2 regions of the Bradyrhizobium sp. WBAH42 genome follow, and region 1 is predicted to be linked to the other one. Evidence: riboswitches for the same ligand, from Rfam matches in the RefSeq annotation. Region 1 holds a riboswitch; the other holds the start of a gene.
What was found. A riboswitch is a leader RNA that binds a small molecule or an ion and turns the genes downstream of it on or off. The one in region 1 is predicted to bind cobalamin.
Positions count from the first base shown of each region.

Region 1 (10,209 bases):
GCAGATCACGGCATTAGCGGCGGGAAGTCTTGCGCGCGTAATGCCTTCGGAGACCATGCGCGCGTCGCACAGGATCGGCGCGCCCTTCTGCAAGGCCGCGCGCGCGGCTTTCGCCATATCAAGCGTGAAGCGGATATGCGCTTCCAGGCCGACCATGCCGGCGGCATGGATCATCCGCACCACCACCGGCTCCTCGTCGGGCGTAAAGCGCGCAAGATCGGCCTCGGCCCGGATGGTCGCAAAAGATTGCCGGTAGATCGCCACGCCGTCGGTCTCGTAAGTGTGCGGCATCAATTCCCTCCGACCAGGATGGAGGGATCCCTGACGATGTCGGCGCCGCTCAGCCCGCGCAAGACCGGCGCATCGCGGGTCGAGCCGTCTCGGACGAGATCGAACCCGGCACGCGTCGCAATCAGCGTGACCGCAGCCGCGCCGGAATGGGCGCAGCCCTTGCCGCAGCCGGAGAGGTGCAGCCGCGCATCGGCGGCGATGCGCGGCGCCAGCGCTGCTGCCAGCGCGCGCGTATCGGCATGGGCTTCGCGGCAGCGCGGCGCGCCGCTGCAGGCGATGACGCGCAGCGCCGGGTCATAGGGCTCGGTGATGAGCCCCGCCCCGCTCGGCATCTCGCGCTTGCCCTCGCTGAGCACCATCCGCCAGGGGGTCATGCGCAGCGCATGGCCGCAGGCAGAGAATTGATGAAGTGTCGCGTGCAGCATCTGCCCGAACGCGACACCGACCATCGCGCCTTGCGGATAGGGCCCGGGCCGCACCGCGGCCATCACGGGGGCCGGCTCGGTCTCGCCGCGCAACGATTGAGGCAACACGGCACCGGATGCGACGTGGGCTGCCATGCGCCCGCGCCCGTCCTTCGCACCGCCGGAGATGATGAACCAGCTTGCGAGCGCCAGCGCCGCGCTCACAGCCTGGCCGCGATCGACGGAGCGGCCGAGCTTGGCGCCGTCGGCCCGCACGAGGAGACCGCCCGAGCGGTCGCGCTCGATGCGGATGTCGGCGGAATCGGCGGCGAGAACGCGCGACCGTCCGTCATCGATGGCGAAGCCGAACTTGGTGGGAAGCGCAAGGCCGGAATCGACAAGCGCCTCCTCGAGCTCCGCCGCAAGCGACTGCGTTTCGTCGCCGTTGCTCCAGAACGGCGTCACCAGGATGTTGCGCCTGGCTTCGATATCAGCATCGGGGTCGAGCAGTGCCAGTCGCGCAAGACCGTCGAGCAACGGCCGATGGCCATCCTCCTTGACGCCCCTGATCTGTAGATTGGCCCGGCTCGTGACGTCGACCAGACCATTGCCGAAGCGCTCGGCGAGTTCCGCAAGCCCGGAGATTTGCGGCGCCTCAAGGCGTCCCCCAAACGGACGGACGCGCACCACGAGCCCGTCGCCCGATTGCATCGGGCGCAGCGCGCCGGGACACCAGCCCTTGACTGCGGAAGCGCTCATGACGCCTCCTTTAGCGCCGCTGCAATCGAATTGCGGCGGGTTCGCCAGAGCGAGGCTTCGTGCAGACGCGCGAAGCAGGTTTCCATTGCTGCGAGCGCCGCCGGATTTTCGTGCGCCATGAAGGCGCGGACGTCGTCGTTGCCGAGTGTCGCGTCGTAGTAGAGGTCGAACAGGTGCGGCGGCACGGCGCCGGCGAGATGCGCGAAGGCGGCCATGTGCTCCAGCGTCGCGGTGATCTCTGCGGCGCCGCGAAAGCCATGACGCATCATGCCGGCGATCCAGGCCGGATTGGCCGCGCGTGCCCTGACGACCCGTGAGATCTCCTCCGTCAGCGTGCGCGCATGCGGCTCGCCGGGCCGTGTCGCATCGAGGTGATAGAGCGACGGCGCGACGGCGCCGAGATGCGCGGCCGCCGCAGCAACACCTGCCTCATGCGCGGCATAATCGGCGGCGAGCAGCAGATCGGTTTCGGGCAAGTCCTGGACATGGACAAAAGCGTCGGCGGACGCGAGACGCTGTTCGATACCTGCGCGATCCGGCTGCATCGCGCCATCGGCAGAGAACGCCCAGGACGACGCCGACAGCCAGGCTTCGCCGGCGGCCTCGCGCGTCTCCGGCGTGAACGCATCCGGGATAGCCGAGAGCCCGACGCCGTATTGTCCGGGCCGCGGCGCGAACACGCGGGACGCGCGGTGGCGATACGGATTCTCCTCACCCTCCTCTTCTCGCGACGCAAGCGCTTCGGAGGCGGCTTCGAACAATTGCGCCAGACCCGCGAAGACATCGCGGAACAGGCCGGATACGCGCAGCGTGACGTCGATGCGCGGACGGCAGAGCTCGGCCGGCGCGATGATGTCGTAGCCGGTGACGCGGCCGGACGCATGATCCCAGCGCGGCGCAAGGCCGGCCAGATGCAGCGCCATCGCAAACTCCTCACCGGCGGTACGCATCGTCGCCGAGCCCCAGAGGTCGACCACGAGCCCTTTCGGCCAGTCGCCGTGATCCTGCAAGTGACGACGCAGCAGCTCTTCAGCAAGCTTGATGCCTTGCGCATGCGCCGACGGCGTCGGCACCGCCCGCGGGTCGACGGCGAAGAGATTGCGCCCCGTCGGCAGCACGTCCTGTCGACCCCGATAGGGCGAGCCCGATGGTCCCGGTGCAACGCGCTGTCCGGCGAGCGCGGCACGCAACGCATCCCGCTCCGCTTCGCCGCAGGCGCCGCGGCCGAACACGTGCAGGCCGTCGCCGAACTGGCTCTCCTTGAGGTCGCAAACGAAGCGATCGATCCGCGGAATCGCTTCGGCCGGCGCGGCCGATGCATCCAGGCCGAGATCCTCTTCGAGGCCGGCCGCACGGGCCTCGTCGCGGATCGCCGCGATCAGGCGCTGACGACGGGCGGGATCGAGACCGTCAGCGGTCGAATATTCGTCGAGCAGCCGTTCGAGCCGGCGCAAAGCTTCCGGCACCGCGGATGTCTCAAGTGGCGGCGGCAGATGGCCGATCGTGACCGCGCCGATGCGCCGCTTGGCCTGCGCGGCCTCGCCGGGATCGTTGACGATGAAGGGATAGACGACGGGGAGATCGCCGATCAGCGCTTCCGGCCAGCACGCTCGCGACAGCGCCACGGATTTACCCGGCAGCCATTCCAGCGTGCCATGTGCGCCCACATGCACGACGGCATCGCAGCCTTGCTGCCTGAGCCAGAGATAGAACGCGACATAGGCGTGGCGTGGCGTGCGGGCGAGATCGTGATAGTCGGCATCGCGCGAGGCGGCATCGCCACGCTCGGGCTGCACCGCGATGATCGACCGGCCGCACGCGATGCCGGCGAAATGGAATACGCCATCGCGGCAGCTCGGATCGTCATCCGGCGCGCCCCAGGCGCGCGCAAGATCGTCCTGCAAGGATTGCGGGAGACACGAGAGCGCCGCCCGATAATCCGCGACGCTCCAATTCAAGCTCTGCTTCAACAGTTTCTCGCCGAGCGCATCGACCGACGCAACGTCGAAGCCGACCTCCGCGATATCGGAGATCAACGCCTCGACCGACGCCAGCGCATCGAGACCAACGGCGTGCGCGATCTGATGCGGACGGCCCGGATAGTTCGAGAGCACGATCGCCAGCCGCTTCTCACTGATCGGCTTCTCCGCGAGGCGCCGCCAGGCCGCGACGCGCGCGGCAACGGCGTTGACGCGCTCTTCGTCGGCCCTGTGCGCCAGATGCAAGAACTGCAGATCGGGATCGCGCTCCCCAGCGGACTTGAAGCTCACCACACCGGCGAACAGGCGGCCGTCGACTTCGGGCAGCACGACGTGCATCGCGAGATCGCCGGGCGAGAGGCCGCGCAGCGATTCCGCCCAGTCCTCACGCCGCGCAGTGGAGAGCGCGACCTGGAACACCGGACAGGACGCGGCATCGAATGGCGTCGTGCCGTCATCGCCAAGGGCCGAAAACGCCGTCGCATTGACGATCGCCGCCGCAGGATGTTGCGCCAGATGCGCGCGCAGCCAGTCTGCAACGCCTGGCGCCTTCAGCGAGGTGACGAACACGCCGTAGGCGTCAAATCCCTTCTCGCGCAGCGCGGCAATCAACGCGTCAACCGGCCCGGTATCGGCGGCCGTGAGATAGGAGCGATAGAACGTCACGAATGCGCGCGGCTTCCCCTCGCCGCCCGCAGGCGCAGCGATGACACCGCGTACGGGATCATAGAATCCCATCTCGGGCACGGTCATCTCTCCGATGACCGGGCCGGCATAAAGGCCGGAGGCCAGCGCGAGCTGCGCGATCGCGGCTTGCGCTGCGACTGGGCCGCCAGTGTCGCAGAGCACCTTGAGCCGACGCAGCGTCGAGACCGGCAGGGTCGAGTACGCATCCAGCCGCGTGTCGTCGCGGCCGTCCGCCGGCAGCACGGCGAGCACGATGTTGCGCTCTTTCGCGAGTTGCTGGAGCGCCGCGAGCCCATACGCCCAATAGGATTCCCCGCCGATCAGGCGCACCAATATGCCGCGCGCCTTCGACAGCGTGCGCTCGATATAGGTGTCGACCGACAGCGGATGACGCAGCTCGGCAAGATTGGCGAGCCGCAACGACGGCAGGCTTCCTCGGCCGCGCCGCCAGCCGGCCGCAAACGCGGCAAGGTCGGAATCCGAATACGAGAGCACCACGAGATCGGCCGGGTCCTGGCCGATGTCTCTTGGCGTCGCGGTCTCCTCGAGACCGCGGCTCTCGCGGAAGACGACGTGCATCAGACTCCCAGTCCTGCCTTGATGGCAGCCTCGTCGATATCGCCATGCTCGCCGATCACGACGAGTTTTGACTGCCTGAGACCCGCGCCCCATGGCTTGTCGAACTGGTGGCGCACGCGCTCACCGACCGCCTGCAGCAACAGCCGCATCGGCTTGCCAGCGACCGCGATGTAGCCCTTGGCCCGCAGCACGTTCTGCTCGCGCGCCAGCTTCTGCACCGATGCGACCAGCGCCTCGATATCCGCCACCTCCGGAAGGTCGATCACGACGGAGGCGAAATCATCATGCTCGTGCTCTTCCTCGCCGTCATGATGCGAGGGGCGCGCGGCGAGATCGTTCTCGGCGGCAGCGCCGAGACCGAGGATGACGCGCGCATCGATCGCGCCGTCTGTGACCGGCAGCATCGGCACGCGGCGCGGCATCTCGGCGGTGATCGCGGCCTTTGCGGCTTCGATGCCCGCGGTGCCCGCAAGGTCGGCCTTAGTCAGCAGCACGATGTCGGCACAGGCGATCTGATCCTCGAACACCTCCGACAGCGGCGTCTCGTGATCGAGATTTTCGTCCGCCGCGCGCTGCGCTTCGACCGCAGCCGGATCCGGCGCGAAGCGGCCGGCCGCGACAGCCTCGGCGTCGGCCAGCGCAATCACGCCGTCGACCGTGATGCGCGAGCGGATCTCCGGCCAGTCGAACGCCTTCAAGAGCGGCTTCGGCAATGCCAGTCCCGAGGTCTCGATCAGGATGTGATCGGGCCGCACCGGCCGCGCCAGCAATTGCTCCATCGTCGGAATGAAATCATCGGCCACCGTGCAGCAGATGCAGCCATTGGCGAGCTCGACGATGTTCTCCTCCGGGCAGTTCGCATCGGCGCAGGATTTCAGGATCTCGCCGTCGACGCCCTCGCTGCCGAACTCGTTGACGAGCACCGCGAGCTTCTTGCCGCCGGCATTGCTGAGCAGATGCTGGATCAGCGTCGTCTTGCCGGAGCCGAGGAAACCGGTGACCACCGTAACCGGGACTTTTGCGAGCGAGTTCATTCAGCGGCCTCCGGCACGACGGCAATGGGGGGAATGCGGGCAAGCGACTGCTTGCGGAAGATTTCGGGACGGCTGCGCCAGGGCACGATGCCATCGGGCGCGGCAGCGTAGGCAGCGGCGCCTGCGACCACGTCCTGCGCGTTCGCATCGGACAGGCGACCATAGACATAGGACCAGCGGCCGGGTGCGCTGAGCGCGACCGAGCAGCCCTGGCTGCAGGCCGACAGGCATTCGACGGGAACCACGCTGACGCCCTCCGGCACGCCGGCCTCGAGGATCGCGCCGTGCAGGCGCTTGCCGGGCGTCGTCTCGCCCTCGCCCAGCGTCTGGCCGGCGCGGCAGGTGATGCAGACATGAAGTGTGACGGTCATCGCCTCTTCCAGATAACAGCGGGAGGCGATGAGGCGCACGGACCATTCTCCTGAAGGCCCGCTTCCCCGTCGCGGAACACCCCGTCCGCCGGTCCAAAACTCGTCCGCGCTGGCAGGTCTCCCGGCTTGCGGAGCAGGGTTTTGGCCCTTCGATCCCCGCCTTCCCGATTCCGAAAGGAATCAGTGGCTTCGGGCATCTCTCCGGTCACGGTCGCGGGGGCGGCTGCAGTTTGGATCCAAATCTTGCCGATTCGGACCCTATCGCATTCCCTCTTCGCCTGTCATAGGACAGGAACCAACGCCGGGCCACCATTTGCCGGTGGCCGCCACTTGTCAAGCCGAAGGACCGGGTCCCATGACGTCTGAACCGGATACCCAATCAGCCGAGGATACCGACATCAGGCACGCCCAGAAAATGGCGAAGAAGAAGGCCGCCCGCGACAAGATCATGGCGACCAAGAGCGGCGAAAAGGGCCTGATCATCGTCCATACCGGCGCGGGCAAGGGAAAATCCTCCTCGGCCTTCGGCATGATCGTTCGCTGCGTCGCGCATGGCTTCCCTTGCGCGGTGGTGCAATTCATCAAGGGCGCCTGGGATACCGGCGAACGGCGCCTGCTCACCGGCCATTTCGGCGATCTCTGCCAGTTCCACGCGATGGGCGAAGGCTTCACCTGGGAGACGCAGGACCGTGCCCGCGACATCGCCGCCGCACGTGCCGGCTGGGAGAAAGCCAAGGAGCTGATCCTTGACGCGAACTTGCGTATGGTCGTGCTCGACGAGATCAACATCGCGCTCCGCTACGACTATCTCGACATTGCCGAGGTGGTGGAGTTCCTGACGACGCAGAAGCCTGCGATGACGCATGTCGTGCTCACCGGGCGCAACGCCAAGGACGAGCTGATCGAGATCGCCGACCTCGTCACCGAGATGACGCTGGTCAAGCATCCGTTCCGTTCCGGCATCAAGGCGCAGGCCGGCGTCGAGTTCTGAAGGCACGATGGCACGCGCATTGATGATCCAGGGGGCCGGCTCGGACGTGGGCAAGTCGCTCATCGTCGCCGGCCTCGCGCGCGCCTTCACGCGCCGTGGTCTGCGGGTGCTGCCGTTCAAGCCGCAGAACATGTCGAACAACGCCGCCGTCACCGTCGATGGCGGCGAGATTGGCCGCGCCCAGGCATTGCAGGCGCTCGCCGCCGGTGTCGAGCCGCACACCGACATGAACCCGGTGCTGCTCAAGCCCGAGACCGATGTCGGCGCGCAAGTCGTGGTCCATGGCAAGCGCATCGCGACCGCACGCGCGCGCGAATACGCGGCGATGAAGCCGTCGCTGATGGGCGCGGTGCTCGAGAGTTTCGAACGCTTGAAGGCGCGGGCCGATCTGGTGCTGGTCGAGGGCGCCGGCAGTCCGGCCGAGGTGAATTTGCGCAAGTCCGACATCGCCAATATGGGCTTTGCCCGCAAGGCGGATGTGCCGGTCGTGCTGGTGGGCGACATCGATCGCGGCGGGGTCATTGCCCAACTGGTGGGCATCAAGACGGTGATCGATCCCGACGACGCCGCGATGATCTCCGGCTTCGTCATCAACAAGTTCCGCGGCGACCCCACGCTGTTCGACGACGGTTACAGGCTGATCGAGCAAAAGACCGCATGGCGTGGTCTTGGCGTGCTGCCCTGGTTCGCGCGTGCCGGCGAGCTGCCGGCCGAGGATGCGCTCGGCCTGCGCGACGCACGCAAGCCCGGTCAATGCAAGATCGCCTGTCTCGCACTGTCGCGGATCGCCAATTTCGACGATCTCGATCCTCTCAAGCTCGAACCGGGCGTCGATCTCGTAATGGTGCGCCCAGGCGAAGCAATCCCGGGCGACGTGCGCCTCGTTATCGTCCCCGGTTCCAAATCCACCCGCGGCGACCTCGCCTTCCTGCGCGCGCAACGCTGGGACATCGATCTCCTCGCGCACCACCGCAGGGGCGGCCATGTGCTCGGCCTCTGCGGTGGCTATCAGATGCTGGGCCGCAGCGTCGCCGATCCCGAGGGCATCGAGGGACCTGCGGGCGACACGCCGGGCCTCGGGCTTCTCGATGTCGAGACGGTGATGAGCCCGCAAAAAACCCTCACGCGCGTTGCGGCCGTGCACGCCGCGACGGATCAGCCGATCCAGGCCTACGAGATTCACATCGGCCGCACCGACGGCCCGGATCGCGCCCGCCCCTTCGCGAAGCTGGGCGGCGAGCCCGAAGGCGCCATCTCGCGCGACGGACGCGTGCAGGGCAGCTATCTGCACGGCCTGTTCACGTCGGATGATTTCCGCAAGGCATACCTCGCCAAGCTCGACATTCCCGCAGGCGAGGAACCCTATCACGACCGGGTCGAAAGCGCGCTCGAGGCGCTGGCCGATCACATCGAAGTCCATCTCGACGTCGAAGGCCTGCTCGCGCTAGCGCGCTAGGGCCTCAGCCAGGCGCGTCCATTCGGCTTCCCTGCCGGGAAGCCCGAGGCGCAGCCATGTGGGCTGTTGCGCGAAGACACGGGACCAGATGTGGGCGCGCGCGAGCCTCTCTTGCGCGGTCTGCGCGTCAGGCGTTTCGTACAAGCGGAACAGCGGTGTGCCGCCGATCAGCCGCCAGCCTTGCGAATGCGCCATCGCGTCGAGACGACGACAGTCGCGCGCGAGCCGCGCCGACGTCGCCTCGGCCCAGGCCTTATCGCGCAAGGCTCGGCAGCCGATTTCGATCGCCGCGCCTGAAACAGGCCATGGGCCCGACATCGCGGCAAGCCTGTCGATATCGGCGGCATCACCGATTGCGAAGCCGAGTCGCAGGCCGGCCAACCCATAAAACTTTCCAAAGGACCGCAGCACCAATAGTCCCGGCCGATCCGCGTCGGGCGCAAGCGACAATTGCGGATCGGCATCGGCAAAGCTCTCGTCGATGACGAGGTGGCCGACGCGCCGGAGCAATGCCAGCAAGTCCTTCGGCGCATGACGTCGACCGTCGGGATTGTTGGGATTGACCACGATGGCGAGGTCCGCACCCGCGAGCGCATCGAGCTCCGCAGCCTCCTGGACATCCCAGCCCGCGGCCGACAGCACCCCGGCATATTCGTTGTAGGTCGGTGCGAGGATGCGCGCGCGCCCTGGCACCGCAAGCTGAGGCAGCAATTGGATGGCGGCCTGTGCACCGCCCATCGCAACGACCGGGGCGCTCGTGCGATAGGCCTGCTGGCCGGCCCGATGCAGGGCCTCGATCTCGGCACGCGAGGGCAGCGCGCTCCACGCGCGCGCGCTCACCTCGCCCACGGGATATGGCAAGCGGTTGATGCCCGTCGACAGGTCGATCCAATCCTCCGCGCGTCCGCCAAAACGCTGCTGGGCCAGGTCCAGATTTCCGCCGTGCTCACGCATGCCCCGTTCTTTCACGCGAAGGCCAGGATCGCAAGCAGGCCTGCGACCAGCGACATGGCACGACGGTAGACGGTCAGCGCCTCCGCGATGTCGGCAGCGCGCGGATCGCGCGCACCTTCGTTCAGCCAGGGCTCGTCGGTCCCACTGCCGTGATAGATGCGGGGACCGCTGAGCCGCACGCCGAGTCCGCCCGCCATCGCCGCTTCCGGCCAGCCGGCATTCGGCGAGCGATGACGGCGCGCATCGCGCGTCATGCACGCCAGCGCCTCCGACCGCTGCGGTGCCAGCAGCACGAAGAGGAATCCGGTCAGCCGCGCTGGAATGAAATTGGCGACATCGTCGATGCGCGCCGCCGCCCAGCCGAAGGCTTCATGCCGTTCACTGCGGTGGCCGATCATGGAGTCCAGCGTGTTGATGGCCTTGTAGCCGAGGATCCCGGGCAAGCCGAATAGCGCGCCCCAGAACACCGGTGCGACGATGCCGTCGGAGGCGTTTTCGGCAAGGCTCTCGATCGCCGCGCGCGCGATGCCGGCTTCATCGAGCGCTGCGGGATCACGGCCGACGATGCGTGAGACGGCATCGCGCGCGGCGGCGACATCGCCGGCCAGCAAGGGCGTGGCGACGGCAGCCACATGATCATGCAGCGAGCGCAGCGCGACCAATGGCCAGGCAAGGATGCCAATCAGCACGATCTGGATCCAGCC
Region 1 covers NZ_CP036533.1:3,992,669-4,002,877, reverse strand. The annotation lists gene DCG74_RS18535 (precorrin-8X methylmutase) at 1-291, opposite strand, end outside; gene cobG (precorrin-3B synthase) at 291-1,454, opposite strand; gene cobN (cobaltochelatase subunit CobN) at 1,451-4,699, opposite strand; gene cobW (cobalamin biosynthesis protein CobW) at 4,699-5,733, opposite strand; gene DCG74_RS18515 (DUF1636 domain-containing protein) at 5,730-6,104, opposite strand; cobalamin riboswitch at 6,198-6,419, opposite strand; gene cobO (cob(I)yrinic acid a,c-diamide adenosyltransferase) at 6,460-7,095, shown strand; gene DCG74_RS18505 (cobyric acid synthase) at 7,103-8,551, shown strand; gene cobD (threonine-phosphate decarboxylase CobD) at 8,540-9,505, opposite strand; gene cbiB (adenosylcobinamide-phosphate synthase CbiB) at 9,517-10,209, opposite strand, start outside.

Region 2 (10,209 bases), 4.1 Mb from region 1:
ATTGCCGTCCAATCCCGGCGGGATCCCAAAGCCTGTCGGGACGACCAAAAGATCGTGTCTTCGGTTCAAATAGATATCGAACATGTGGTATCTCTTGTCGCGCGAGCGTAGATCGGCCGTTCATCGGTCTGGTGACATTGAAGCAACAGTCTCCCTTAAAGTCACTGGACGATCAAATGACATTCGAAAGCTCCATCCTGATACGTCAAGACCATCACGGGCACGATGGTGCAAGATCTGAGCGTGTTCACGTCCCAACTTACGTCCGCTGAGAGGCGCGCTCGACGAGCGTCGACCTGAAACGTGCGAGAGTACATCTAATTTTACTCAGCTACTTTGCGGCTCTGCGGCGCTTACGCTACAGTTTTTGGTTCTGGCAACTAGTTGATGCAGTATAACTTTGACAAGTTCTAACGAGCACACCTTCGCCAGCTATCAGGCTCCCAAAGCAATGGCTTTACGAGCCGCCGCCTCCGGTACTAGTCGAAGTAATCCTTGGACCCGTCTTCGCGGACCGCATCGACAGTAAAGCAATCCCCCCGGCAAAGATCCACCTATGGCGCTGCCGAGCCGGGATGACCGGAAAGCGATTGTGTTCAAGGATCCTGGCCAGTTCGGGGCCCGCGTCTTTGACTAAAACGAACGTCAGGAGGGACCGAAAGGACGTTGATATCTATGTAGAGGCCGGACAACAGCAGGTCGTCATCGTCGCAAGCTGGGGAATTAGTTTTGAATGGTTCGGGCGCGACTATCACTTGCGCATTGCTTCTGGCAAATAGTCGGTCATCGCTCGAGACCGCACCAACAGAAGGCTCATCGGTCGATGCACGATCACGTTAAGCTCCCGCAACGTGTCCCCAATTGCTTCGACGTGCTCATTCAGTTCGTCGACATAGCGGTCCTCGATCCCGTGGCGGACCGGTGCGCGAGCTCACGCACCTGCTGCCGCCGACGAGAGAACGCGGATAATACCAGTCCGAGCGAAGCTCAAGATTGTTATAAAGGAATAAGTCGCAAGAGAGTTCGCGATCATGAGCCGCATGATTAGTGGCCGTACCCACCACAACTTCCTTCAATCTCGACCACTCGTCGTACGAATCTAAAGTCACGCTTACCCGTATCGGCCGTGCGTTCAGGCTTCATAGACCGACTGCCGAGTCCGATCAAGACGCGAGCGTAGGATACAGTCTCATAGGCACGCTCGCCGAATACGTTATCGCGGGCAAGCAAGCCGTCCATGCTAATGGCGATGCTATGGACTGGCGAGCACGCCGGTGAACGTCGCGGCCGTGAATAGCCTTGGTCGGTGCTGAAGATGTCGCGCTTCCGTGGAAAACTCAGGAAGTGCGAAACCCTTGCTTACTCAGGCCGTCCTTGCGGGATGCTCGAAAGGCTGATGTGGACGGATTAGCTAAGGCAGGTGGGGTTCGAAGCTCCAATACATCGGCGAATATTGTCCAATCGCGGACACTCTTTTGCTTGCAAAATTCAGCCTCCGCCTGCTGAGCAGCAGCACTCAGGGAGGCGGCATCGACCTTGAATGCTGCCTGGCACGCACGATGCTCGCCGCCGGTATCGTCACAAACGGTCTTAATAAACCGAACATTAAATGAAGGCATGCCCCTCGCTTCCCGTGGTTCGCTTATCAACTATTCTGCCATTCGCATCGCGAGTATTTGATCTGCCTCAAGTAGCCCCCCAAGAGGTCTGTCCGCCCATCCAAAGATCGATCAGATGTAACGGCGCGGCACGAGCCGCTTGCGCGCGCAGATTTCTTATATACGCCGGCGAGGGACTATGCGCGCAGGCGATCGTGCGGCAATCAGGCCAGGAACCCCGTCTTCCATCCGACGGTCCACCAGCCGCCCCCACGGTAAGCCGATCATAAGGATTGTCGCAGCCCACGTTTCGATGAGCCCAGGTCCAGGACTCCAGTGCCGAGACCTAAAGGTGGGATCAGCCCCGACAAGGCTACCGACGATGAAGGCGAACAATCGTTTGACCATCCGTGTGCACGGAGCAATGAGGAACAATGCTGCCGTAGCCCATGGAGCGTGAGTTGCGCCTCAAATCAACACGCTGGCGTGCTGCAGAGAGTGCGATGGATTCGCGCATGCCCGAGTTCGGACATGTGCACTGCCACGCGGGGGTTTGCGGCACGTTGCGGCCGCTCGAGGTCAACCACTCCCGGACGAACGAGGCTTTTGACCCGCATCAATGCTACGACGGCTGTGTCCTGATAGAGTTGATCTTCTAGTAAGGTCAGACGCATGGCAGAAAGAACGACTTGAGCCCATGATGCTCTCATGTCCAAGCACCAGCCATCACTTTTTAGGACTCCTTTCGGGCGCAGCCGAGCCGCGGGTTGATGACCTACACATGATAAGTTGCGCCGCTTGCGATGGCGTCTACTTTATCGACCTGCGGACAGGCCCGATTATGGGCTCCGAGCAACGCTACGTCCCTCCTATTGGTGTCAACCGAATCCAGCGTCTTCGCGCTCTCGCTGGAGCACGTGCTACGCGCGCGAGAGCGCGGCTGAAGTCGCCCGCACTCCACGGGATGACGCCGCAGAACACGGAGCTATCTCACCAACAAGGGACCTGACATGACAGAAACCCGGGCCATTTACCCCGCCACAAGCCAGATTGCTGGAGCTGCAGACCAGTTTAGTTCGTGCAGAACAGTTACAAATAGCAACAGCCGAGGCCTTGAGCTGCCCCAGATCCATTCGACGGAGCTCAGGCCTTGTTTCCCGGCGAAAATCCAAATATTCGCGAGCGGACAGTGTTCCGGACCAACGATGCCACCGACTGCCCTCTGCCGCGGCTCACGCCATCAAGACCGCGCGCCGTCCGGTCGAATCGCGCAGAGCCTGCTCGCGCGGACGCCAAGCGATGTTCGTAATGTTCACAAGGTTGTCTGAATTTGTCAGCTCGCAGCGATGAACTTTGTTCAGGATCAAATGGCGATTTGATCTGGGAGCGGCTCGAAATCATGCCGCCCTTCGATCAGGATCTGGAGATTGCCGTGATCGAGGGGAATTCAATTCACCGGGTGGTCTTTCCCTGCCGCCGGGCGTTCGGCGGATGGATCAACGCGAATACCGGAGAGCACGTCGCCGTGCAGCCGACGCATTGGCGTATCTGGCTCGGATAGCGACGGCGATCCTGCACAATAGATTGGTGTGAGTTGAAGCAGGAATTGGCTTCGGCGCCCTCTCGTCGGGCACTATGTGGGGTCCATCGAATGAGAGCGCCTGACGGGGAAACATGTGCGAGCGGACCGATGAGAAGCCCCTTGCGGTGACGTCCGGCATCACCCCTCTCATTGTTGTCGCAACCGTTCCCACTCTTCTTATGAGCGACACCACGGCGTAGATTTTGTCTCTCAGACCAAGCGATCGCTTAGCACGGCATAAGGAGCTACGATAAACGTATCGATGTGTGTTCATATTCTCGGCCAATGCTCTCGCCTTGGTGAACCGTCGGCTATTCTCTTTTGGCCAAGTAACGCGAGCCGTCAGCGTCGTTTCTCCGGGTGCACATCCGTTCCAACCATCAACTGGGGCCAAGCACTTTTTGTTGGCCCCAAGTCTTGCCGCGAGATTATGGAGCGCGGTATTGACCACAAGCGAGTAGCTTGGTCGAGAACAGACCGAGCGCCGGATCAATGATTTTGCGGGGACGATGCAGCGCGCAGTTCGCGGGCGGCAGCGACCATGTTGGTTATCGCAGGCCGCACCTCCTCCCATTTGCGCGTTTTTAAGCCGCAGTCCGGATTGACCCAGAGCTGTGATTCTTGCAAACGCGTCCGAGCCAGCACCATCAGCTCCTTCATTTCGCTCACCTCGGGAACGCGTGGAGAGTGGATGTCGTACACGCCAGGTCCGATTTGATTTGGGTATTCGTACTTGCTGAATGCGCCCAGTAGTTCCATTTTCGATCGCGACGTCTCGATCGAAATGACATCCGCATCCATTGCAGCGATCGCACCGATGATGTCGTTGAACTCGGAGTAGCACATATGTGTATGGATTTGCGTCTGATCGGTAACGCCTGATGAGCAGATGCGGAAGCACTCTCCGGCCCAATCGAGATAGGCCTTCCACTCCGATCGGCGCAAGGGCAATCCTTCGCGAAGTGCAGCTTCGTCGATCTGTATCATGCCCGCACCGGCATTCTCGAGGTCGCGCACTTCGTCGCGGATCGCAAGCGCAAGCTGACGGCAGACCTCGCTCCTAGGAATATCATCGCGAACAAACGACCAGTTCAGGATCGTCACCGGTCCGGTCAACATCGCCTTCATTGGCTTGCTAGTTAGTGATTGCGCGTAACGCCACCAGTCCACAGTGATCGGCTTCGACCGCACTACATCGCCAAACAGGATCGGGGGCCGGACGCAGCGCGAACCATAAGACTGTACCCATCCCTTCCTGGTAAATAGGAAGCCGGCGAGTTGCTCGCCAAAGTACTGCACCATGTCATTGCGCTCAAACTCGCCGTGCACGAGGACGTCAAGACCGATGTCCTCCTGCCAACGTACGGCGCGGGCTATCTCCTCCTTGATGAACCTATCGTATTGCTCGTCGCTCAGCGCGCCTCGCGCATGCGCCGCCCGAGCATTTCTGACTTCTGTGGTCTGAGGAAACGATCCGATCGTGGTGGTGGGAAAAGCTGGTAGTCCAAAGCGTGCCCTTTGGATCTCGGAACGACGTGCAAACGGACTTGCGCGCCGGCGCATCGTCTGGTCGATTGCGCTCATCCGGGCAGCGACATTGGCATCATGGATCTTCGGCGAAGTCCGGCGGGCAGTCGCAGCGCATTCCGAATCGGCAAGAGCGAGCCCGACATTTTGGTCGCCAGCGAGTGCTCGCGCCAGGATCGCAAGCTCACGCATCTTCTGAACAGAGAAAGCAAGCCAGCTCTTGACGTCGGACGTGAGCCCGGTCTCGAGTTCAACATCGACCGGCACATGAAGCAGCGAGCAGGATGGAGCGAGCTGTACACGGTGCTTGCCGAGCTTCGCAATCGCGGGCTCCAACCGCCGACGGAGCGACGACAGGTTCGATCGCCACACATTCCGGCCGTCGATGACACCGAGCGACGTGACGAGATCTCTTCGACCGACAGCAATGATCTGATCCAACAACTCTGGCGCTCGAACCAGGTCAACGTGCAGACCCGAGACTGGGAGCCTCAAGGCGGTATCCAAATTGTCGCCTAGGCCGCCGAAATAGCTGGCAACCATGATCTTGATAGCCGGTCCCTCTTTTGCGAAACGGTTATAAGCATGTAGCAGTGCTTTTGGTACCGCTTCGTTCAGATCAAGGACCAGGCAGGGCTCGTCAAACTGAACCCAACTTGCCCCTCGTTCGGCCAATTCATGCAGAACCTCAATATAGATCGGCATCAAATCATCTAGTAGGGATAGGGGCTGGAACGCGCCATCGGCACTCTTGCCGAGTTTTAGGAATGTGACGGGCCCGATCAGGACAGGGCGGGTCTGAAAGCCGAGAGCCTTTGCTTCCTCATACTCTTCGATGGGTTTGCGAGAGCAAAGTCTGAACGCCTGTCCCTTGTAAAACTCGGGAACCATGTAGTGGTAGTTGGTATCAAACCACTTAGTCATTTCCTGCGCGGGTGCGCCAGACCCCCGCTGGCGGAGACCGCAACTCGTATCCTGGTCGTCGCATTGTGATCCGCGAGCCATGGCGAAGTACGTCTTGAGGGAAACGTAGTCTCCTTTCGAGGCGTAGATCTCCGGGATAGCACCAACCATGACACTTGTATCGAGCACCTGATCATACAGCGAGAAGTCATTCGACGGAATGATCGTGACGCCGAGAGATTTCTGACGAGCCCAGTTCGCTGCGCGCAGCCCGGATGCGTCCTCGAGCAATTGCTGTTCGCTGATCTTTCCCGCCCAGTAGCTTTCGAGAGCGAATTTGAGCTCACGCCTTGGACCGATGCGTGGCGTCCCGAGCGTAGCAACCGGAAGAGAGAGAAGAGACATAGTGTTAACCCCTGTTGGGGACAAAGGCCATGGCGGACGCAGGCAGAGGAAGTCGCGCATGCGACGGCTGCTTGGCGCACCACCGAGACACCCCGCCCGTGGACCAATACATCGTCGGGGCAGGTCTCCTGGCTTGCTGGTCATCGCTGCTGTCCGGCCTTCCCGAAGCCGTGCTGGCTTCAGTGACATCGTTGGACAGTAGCTCGCCGCTCACAGTTGCGGGGGCAGCGCCGGCATTTGCACCGGCTTCCCTCTTAGCTCCGGATCAAGTGGGATTCGGAGAACCTCGACGACTTGGATTATCGACAGGAGGACTCTTCCGTCAACCTCTCAGATCATGTGCCAAGCTAATCTGCGACATCTAGGCGAATAACCGTGCCTTTCTATGAGCAGCGCAATCTAGCAACATACGGGACGAGCAGGTTGATTTGCGTGCTAACCAGACTTCAAAGTTCATCGATTAAGCCGGCTTCCTGTCGCCAGCCATCATGTAGGCCGCACGCCGACGCCAACGATCGCGTACCAGACGGTTCAATGACGGCAAACGCACTTGAAAGGATCCACAAACTGCGGCCGATACACTGAATGGAAACATCGAAGCGTGCGCAGGTTGGAAAGTCGACAAGAGGGACATAAAACCCGTGCAACTCTCCGCCCTCTCCCTGGCACAAAGAATGCAAGCCGCTCGACATACCCAGTCTCTCTTGCTGGGTATGTCCAGCTCAGCCAATTGAAGCTGTCGCGGGCTAGGGAAGTTAGCGGCGCGTGACATAGAGGGGAGCGGCTGCCCGCGCGGGATAGCCACGGGTGCCCCGTCGCCTCTCCGTAAACTTCTTGCGCCCGCTCATAGCAGCTTCAAGGTTGCCCGCTTTGAAAGATGTACGGATGAAACGCGATAGGCCGAGAGTTATGAAGAGAATGTCGGGAAGACCCGCGCTATGGCTTGCCCTGGGCGGACTTCTAATGTGCCTAGCCTGGCCGGCTGCCATGAGCAACACCATTGGCGCCAGCGACAACCCACTTGTCGAAAGACTCAAGTCAACGTGGCGAGCGCAAGATGGTGAGACGATAGAACAAATCCTCTCCAATGTCTCGAAGGTGGCACAGTTCGTCCCTCAGATGTGGGGGGTCGTTGAACTTGGCGAAAACGACTATGTTTTCGTTTCGTGGACCCGGCACCGAAACAACAAATCAGACGAACAGTACGCTATCACCTGGAAAGTCGCGCTCGACGGTACGATTGAGCTTGCGTCAACCTATGCGAAGCCGATGGAATTGGGCTGGCGTGCCCTAGCGCTCTCGTTGATCGCCAAAGAAGTCGCAGATGGTGAAAGGGACGCAAACCTTAGCTTTCTGCATGATCCAAGTAACTTCAACTTTGTGACTACGCCGCAAGGCCGGCTCGGCGATCTTCTGCGGCAGGGCCGATGCACTATCATTGAACCTGTTGGGGTAGACTACTTACCCAAGCAGAATGACAAGCCGAACGAGAAAGGCGATCTATGGCGCATTCTGCTCTTGGTGAATTGCGATATCCAAGGACCACGTTATTTTACACACAACGGGGTCATCACTTTCGAGAAGAGCGAAGGCCAAGATTGGGAGCCACAATCCTCTTTTGCCAAGCGCATCGCGAAATTTCCTCCGGGCTCCTGGTTTCAACGGACCGAGCCAAAGGAAGAGGAAGACTTAGGGGACCGAAGGCCTTAGTAGACGGCCGGGCAGAGCAACATCGCACCGCAGCTGCCGTACGGTCGAAAGCCTCGTACCAACTGCAAGACATACCCGCTCCGCAGTTGCGTTGCTTACGGCTCCGCAATAGTCCGGCTGCCCTTCTCGCAGCAGTTCGGCCTGCCCTACGAAAGGTCAAGCAGCATGATACTTTTCCGCCAGGTGTCGAGCTCAGCGGCGCGTACTAGTTTGCGACTGGTTTGCCCGCCTGCACTCCACCCAGTGAGAGCAACCAGGTTGCGGGGGACTAGCTCTCCTGCATTCTTCGCTAGAGCGCTTGGGGATGCGTCCGACCCGAGCCGATGAGGCGTGCGCTCCGCACATCGCGTAGCTGCGTGACATACGCAGGAGCGTGAACGTAGCGACGCCCGGCACTAGGGACCGACGCTGAAACGAAACGGGCTAGGAAGTTACACTGGTAGCAAGCCCGGCACACCCGCTGAGCGCCTACTCACCGCAGGGCGAAAGCTCCGGAGATGTACAGAATGTCGAGCGCCAAACTGACTCGGCCTAGATTTCCTCGCGCTCATTCGTCTGCACGTCATAGACCCGGATCGTAAGCTTGGGAAACCGCTTCTTTAATTCTGCTCCACCTGCCGTGGCACCGTCTTTGGTTGCGAATTCGGCTCTGAGTTGGCCATCTACTTCAAGCGCGTAAGATGAGACTGTTACTTCCCGAACGACTGCCACCATGTCATTCCCATTATGTAGTGAGGTACTTAAGAATGATGTGTAGCTTGAGTCGGCTAACCGCACCAGAGCTATTCGCCACGAGTGCGCGATGGGCAATCGCGTATCGTGGACTGTATCCTCACACTGAATTGCATCAGGATGGCGCTCGCGATTGTCCGAACACGTGGGCAGCTTGCGCACGTCCGGAGCGCACACGGCAAAGCGCGGCTCCATATCGCAACCGTTCCAAGTCCTGGAGCAAACGGGCGCTGATGCCGGCCTTCCTGGGTAGGCCACTCGAGATCGTGGGGAACCGTCACGACCGAAGAGCGGCCGCCCGTAGCGCCGACGAGTCATAAACAATTCAGTTCTTGTAAAAGCGTATGGGCGGTAGCAGCAACGACCTACGGTGCAGCGCGGAGGACCAAATGCCACAATGCGATTGATAGCAACGATCATCTGGCTCGGTGTAAGAAGGCGTCGGATTTCCGCGCTTTGCTCGAACAAGAACGCTTGATTTACGCAGCGAGCATCGAGGCTGAACTCCGCCACGTAATTGTCTACACGGACAGAGCGAGCCAGACCAGATCATTTTGCAGATCTTTGTCGTGACAATACTTTGGGGCGAACTCGTCGTGCTCGTCGGCACGGTCTAGTTTGCCAATAGGAGTCGTAAGTAACAATAGCAAGGTTGCTCGTCCACCCCCAACGCCGCCGCGAGCGCCGACGCTTCATTAGTCGCTCACTTTTTGCAAAGGGTGCGCACAGCGTTTCGAGGCTCCGGGTTTGTCCAGCGCCGCGAGTACGGCGCAAAGCCGACGAGACTCTCCTCCCAGGTTCAGAGGGTCACAGTACGCTCCCAGTGAGAAGAACCGCCGATGCTCGAGTGATACCGCCGCACGCACCAGAAGAAATCTCTTGATCCTTACGCAGCGTCAGGTCGTAGGTTTGAACTCACGCCAAGCTCTCATAAAGCACACATCGAAATACGCCGGCTGGACGGACCTCTGCCATCGAGCAGTCGGATCGCACCGTATCGTGCGTGAACATGGATCAGGAGCGAAAGGTTATTGTCGGGATGACGCACCGCGGAATCATGTTCGCATTGTTCGTTCTCATCACATCTCCGGTCTACGCCGCGACACTCAGCGGTGTTCCGCGCATCCTCGACGCCAATACGATCGAGATCGAAAGAACGAACGTTCGGCTCCTAGGCATCGAAGCTCCTGAGACGGATCACATTTGTCTCGACGCACAAGGCCGGAAATGGGCCTGCGGCCTAGCTGCTCGCGACGAGCTTATCAAGCATTCGAATGGGCGCACGTGGGTTTGTCATACCCAAAGAGTCGATGAGTATCGGCGAGCCCTCGGTAGCTGCTTCATCGAAGGCGAGGATGTGAACGTCTGGATGGTACGTGCGGGCTGGGCACTCTCCGCCGGTGCATCTCACCATACCTACGCTGTCTATGAGTTGGTGGCGAGCACAGCTAACACGGGGCTGTGGTCGGGGGCGTTCATCGCCCCCTGGGACTGGCCTCACCGCAATAGGAGCACGATTGTCGTTGGCGCGACCTTGGTCCCGATCGACGCTCAGGAAGTCCTGCTTGGATCGCTCCTGCTGGCGGAACCACCGTCGTCCGAGTGCCTGATAAAAGGGACTCTCGAGCGCAACGGCGAGCGGACTTATCGCGTGCCAGGGCAGCGCGGTTACGAACAAATCGACATGACGAAGAAGGGCGGCGAACGCTGGCTCTGCAGCGAAGCGGAAGCCAAAGCGACTGGGTGGCGTAA
Region 2 covers NZ_CP036533.1:8,051,478-8,061,686, reverse strand. The annotation lists gene DCG74_RS37715 (hypothetical protein) at 1,338-1,619, opposite strand; gene DCG74_RS37710 (hypothetical protein) at 2,998-3,159, shown strand; gene metE (5-methyltetrahydropteroyltriglutamate--homocysteine S-methyltransferase) at 3,670-6,015, opposite strand; cobalamin riboswitch at 6,116-6,319, opposite strand; gene DCG74_RS37700 (nodulate formation efficiency C protein) at 7,003-7,725, shown strand; gene DCG74_RS37695 (thermonuclease family protein) at 9,536-10,209, shown strand, end outside.
Region 2: another riboswitch for cobalamin. It lies ahead of metE (5-methyltetrahydropteroyltriglutamate--homocysteine S-methyltransferase); the one in region 1 lies ahead of DCG74_RS18515 (DUF1636 domain-containing protein).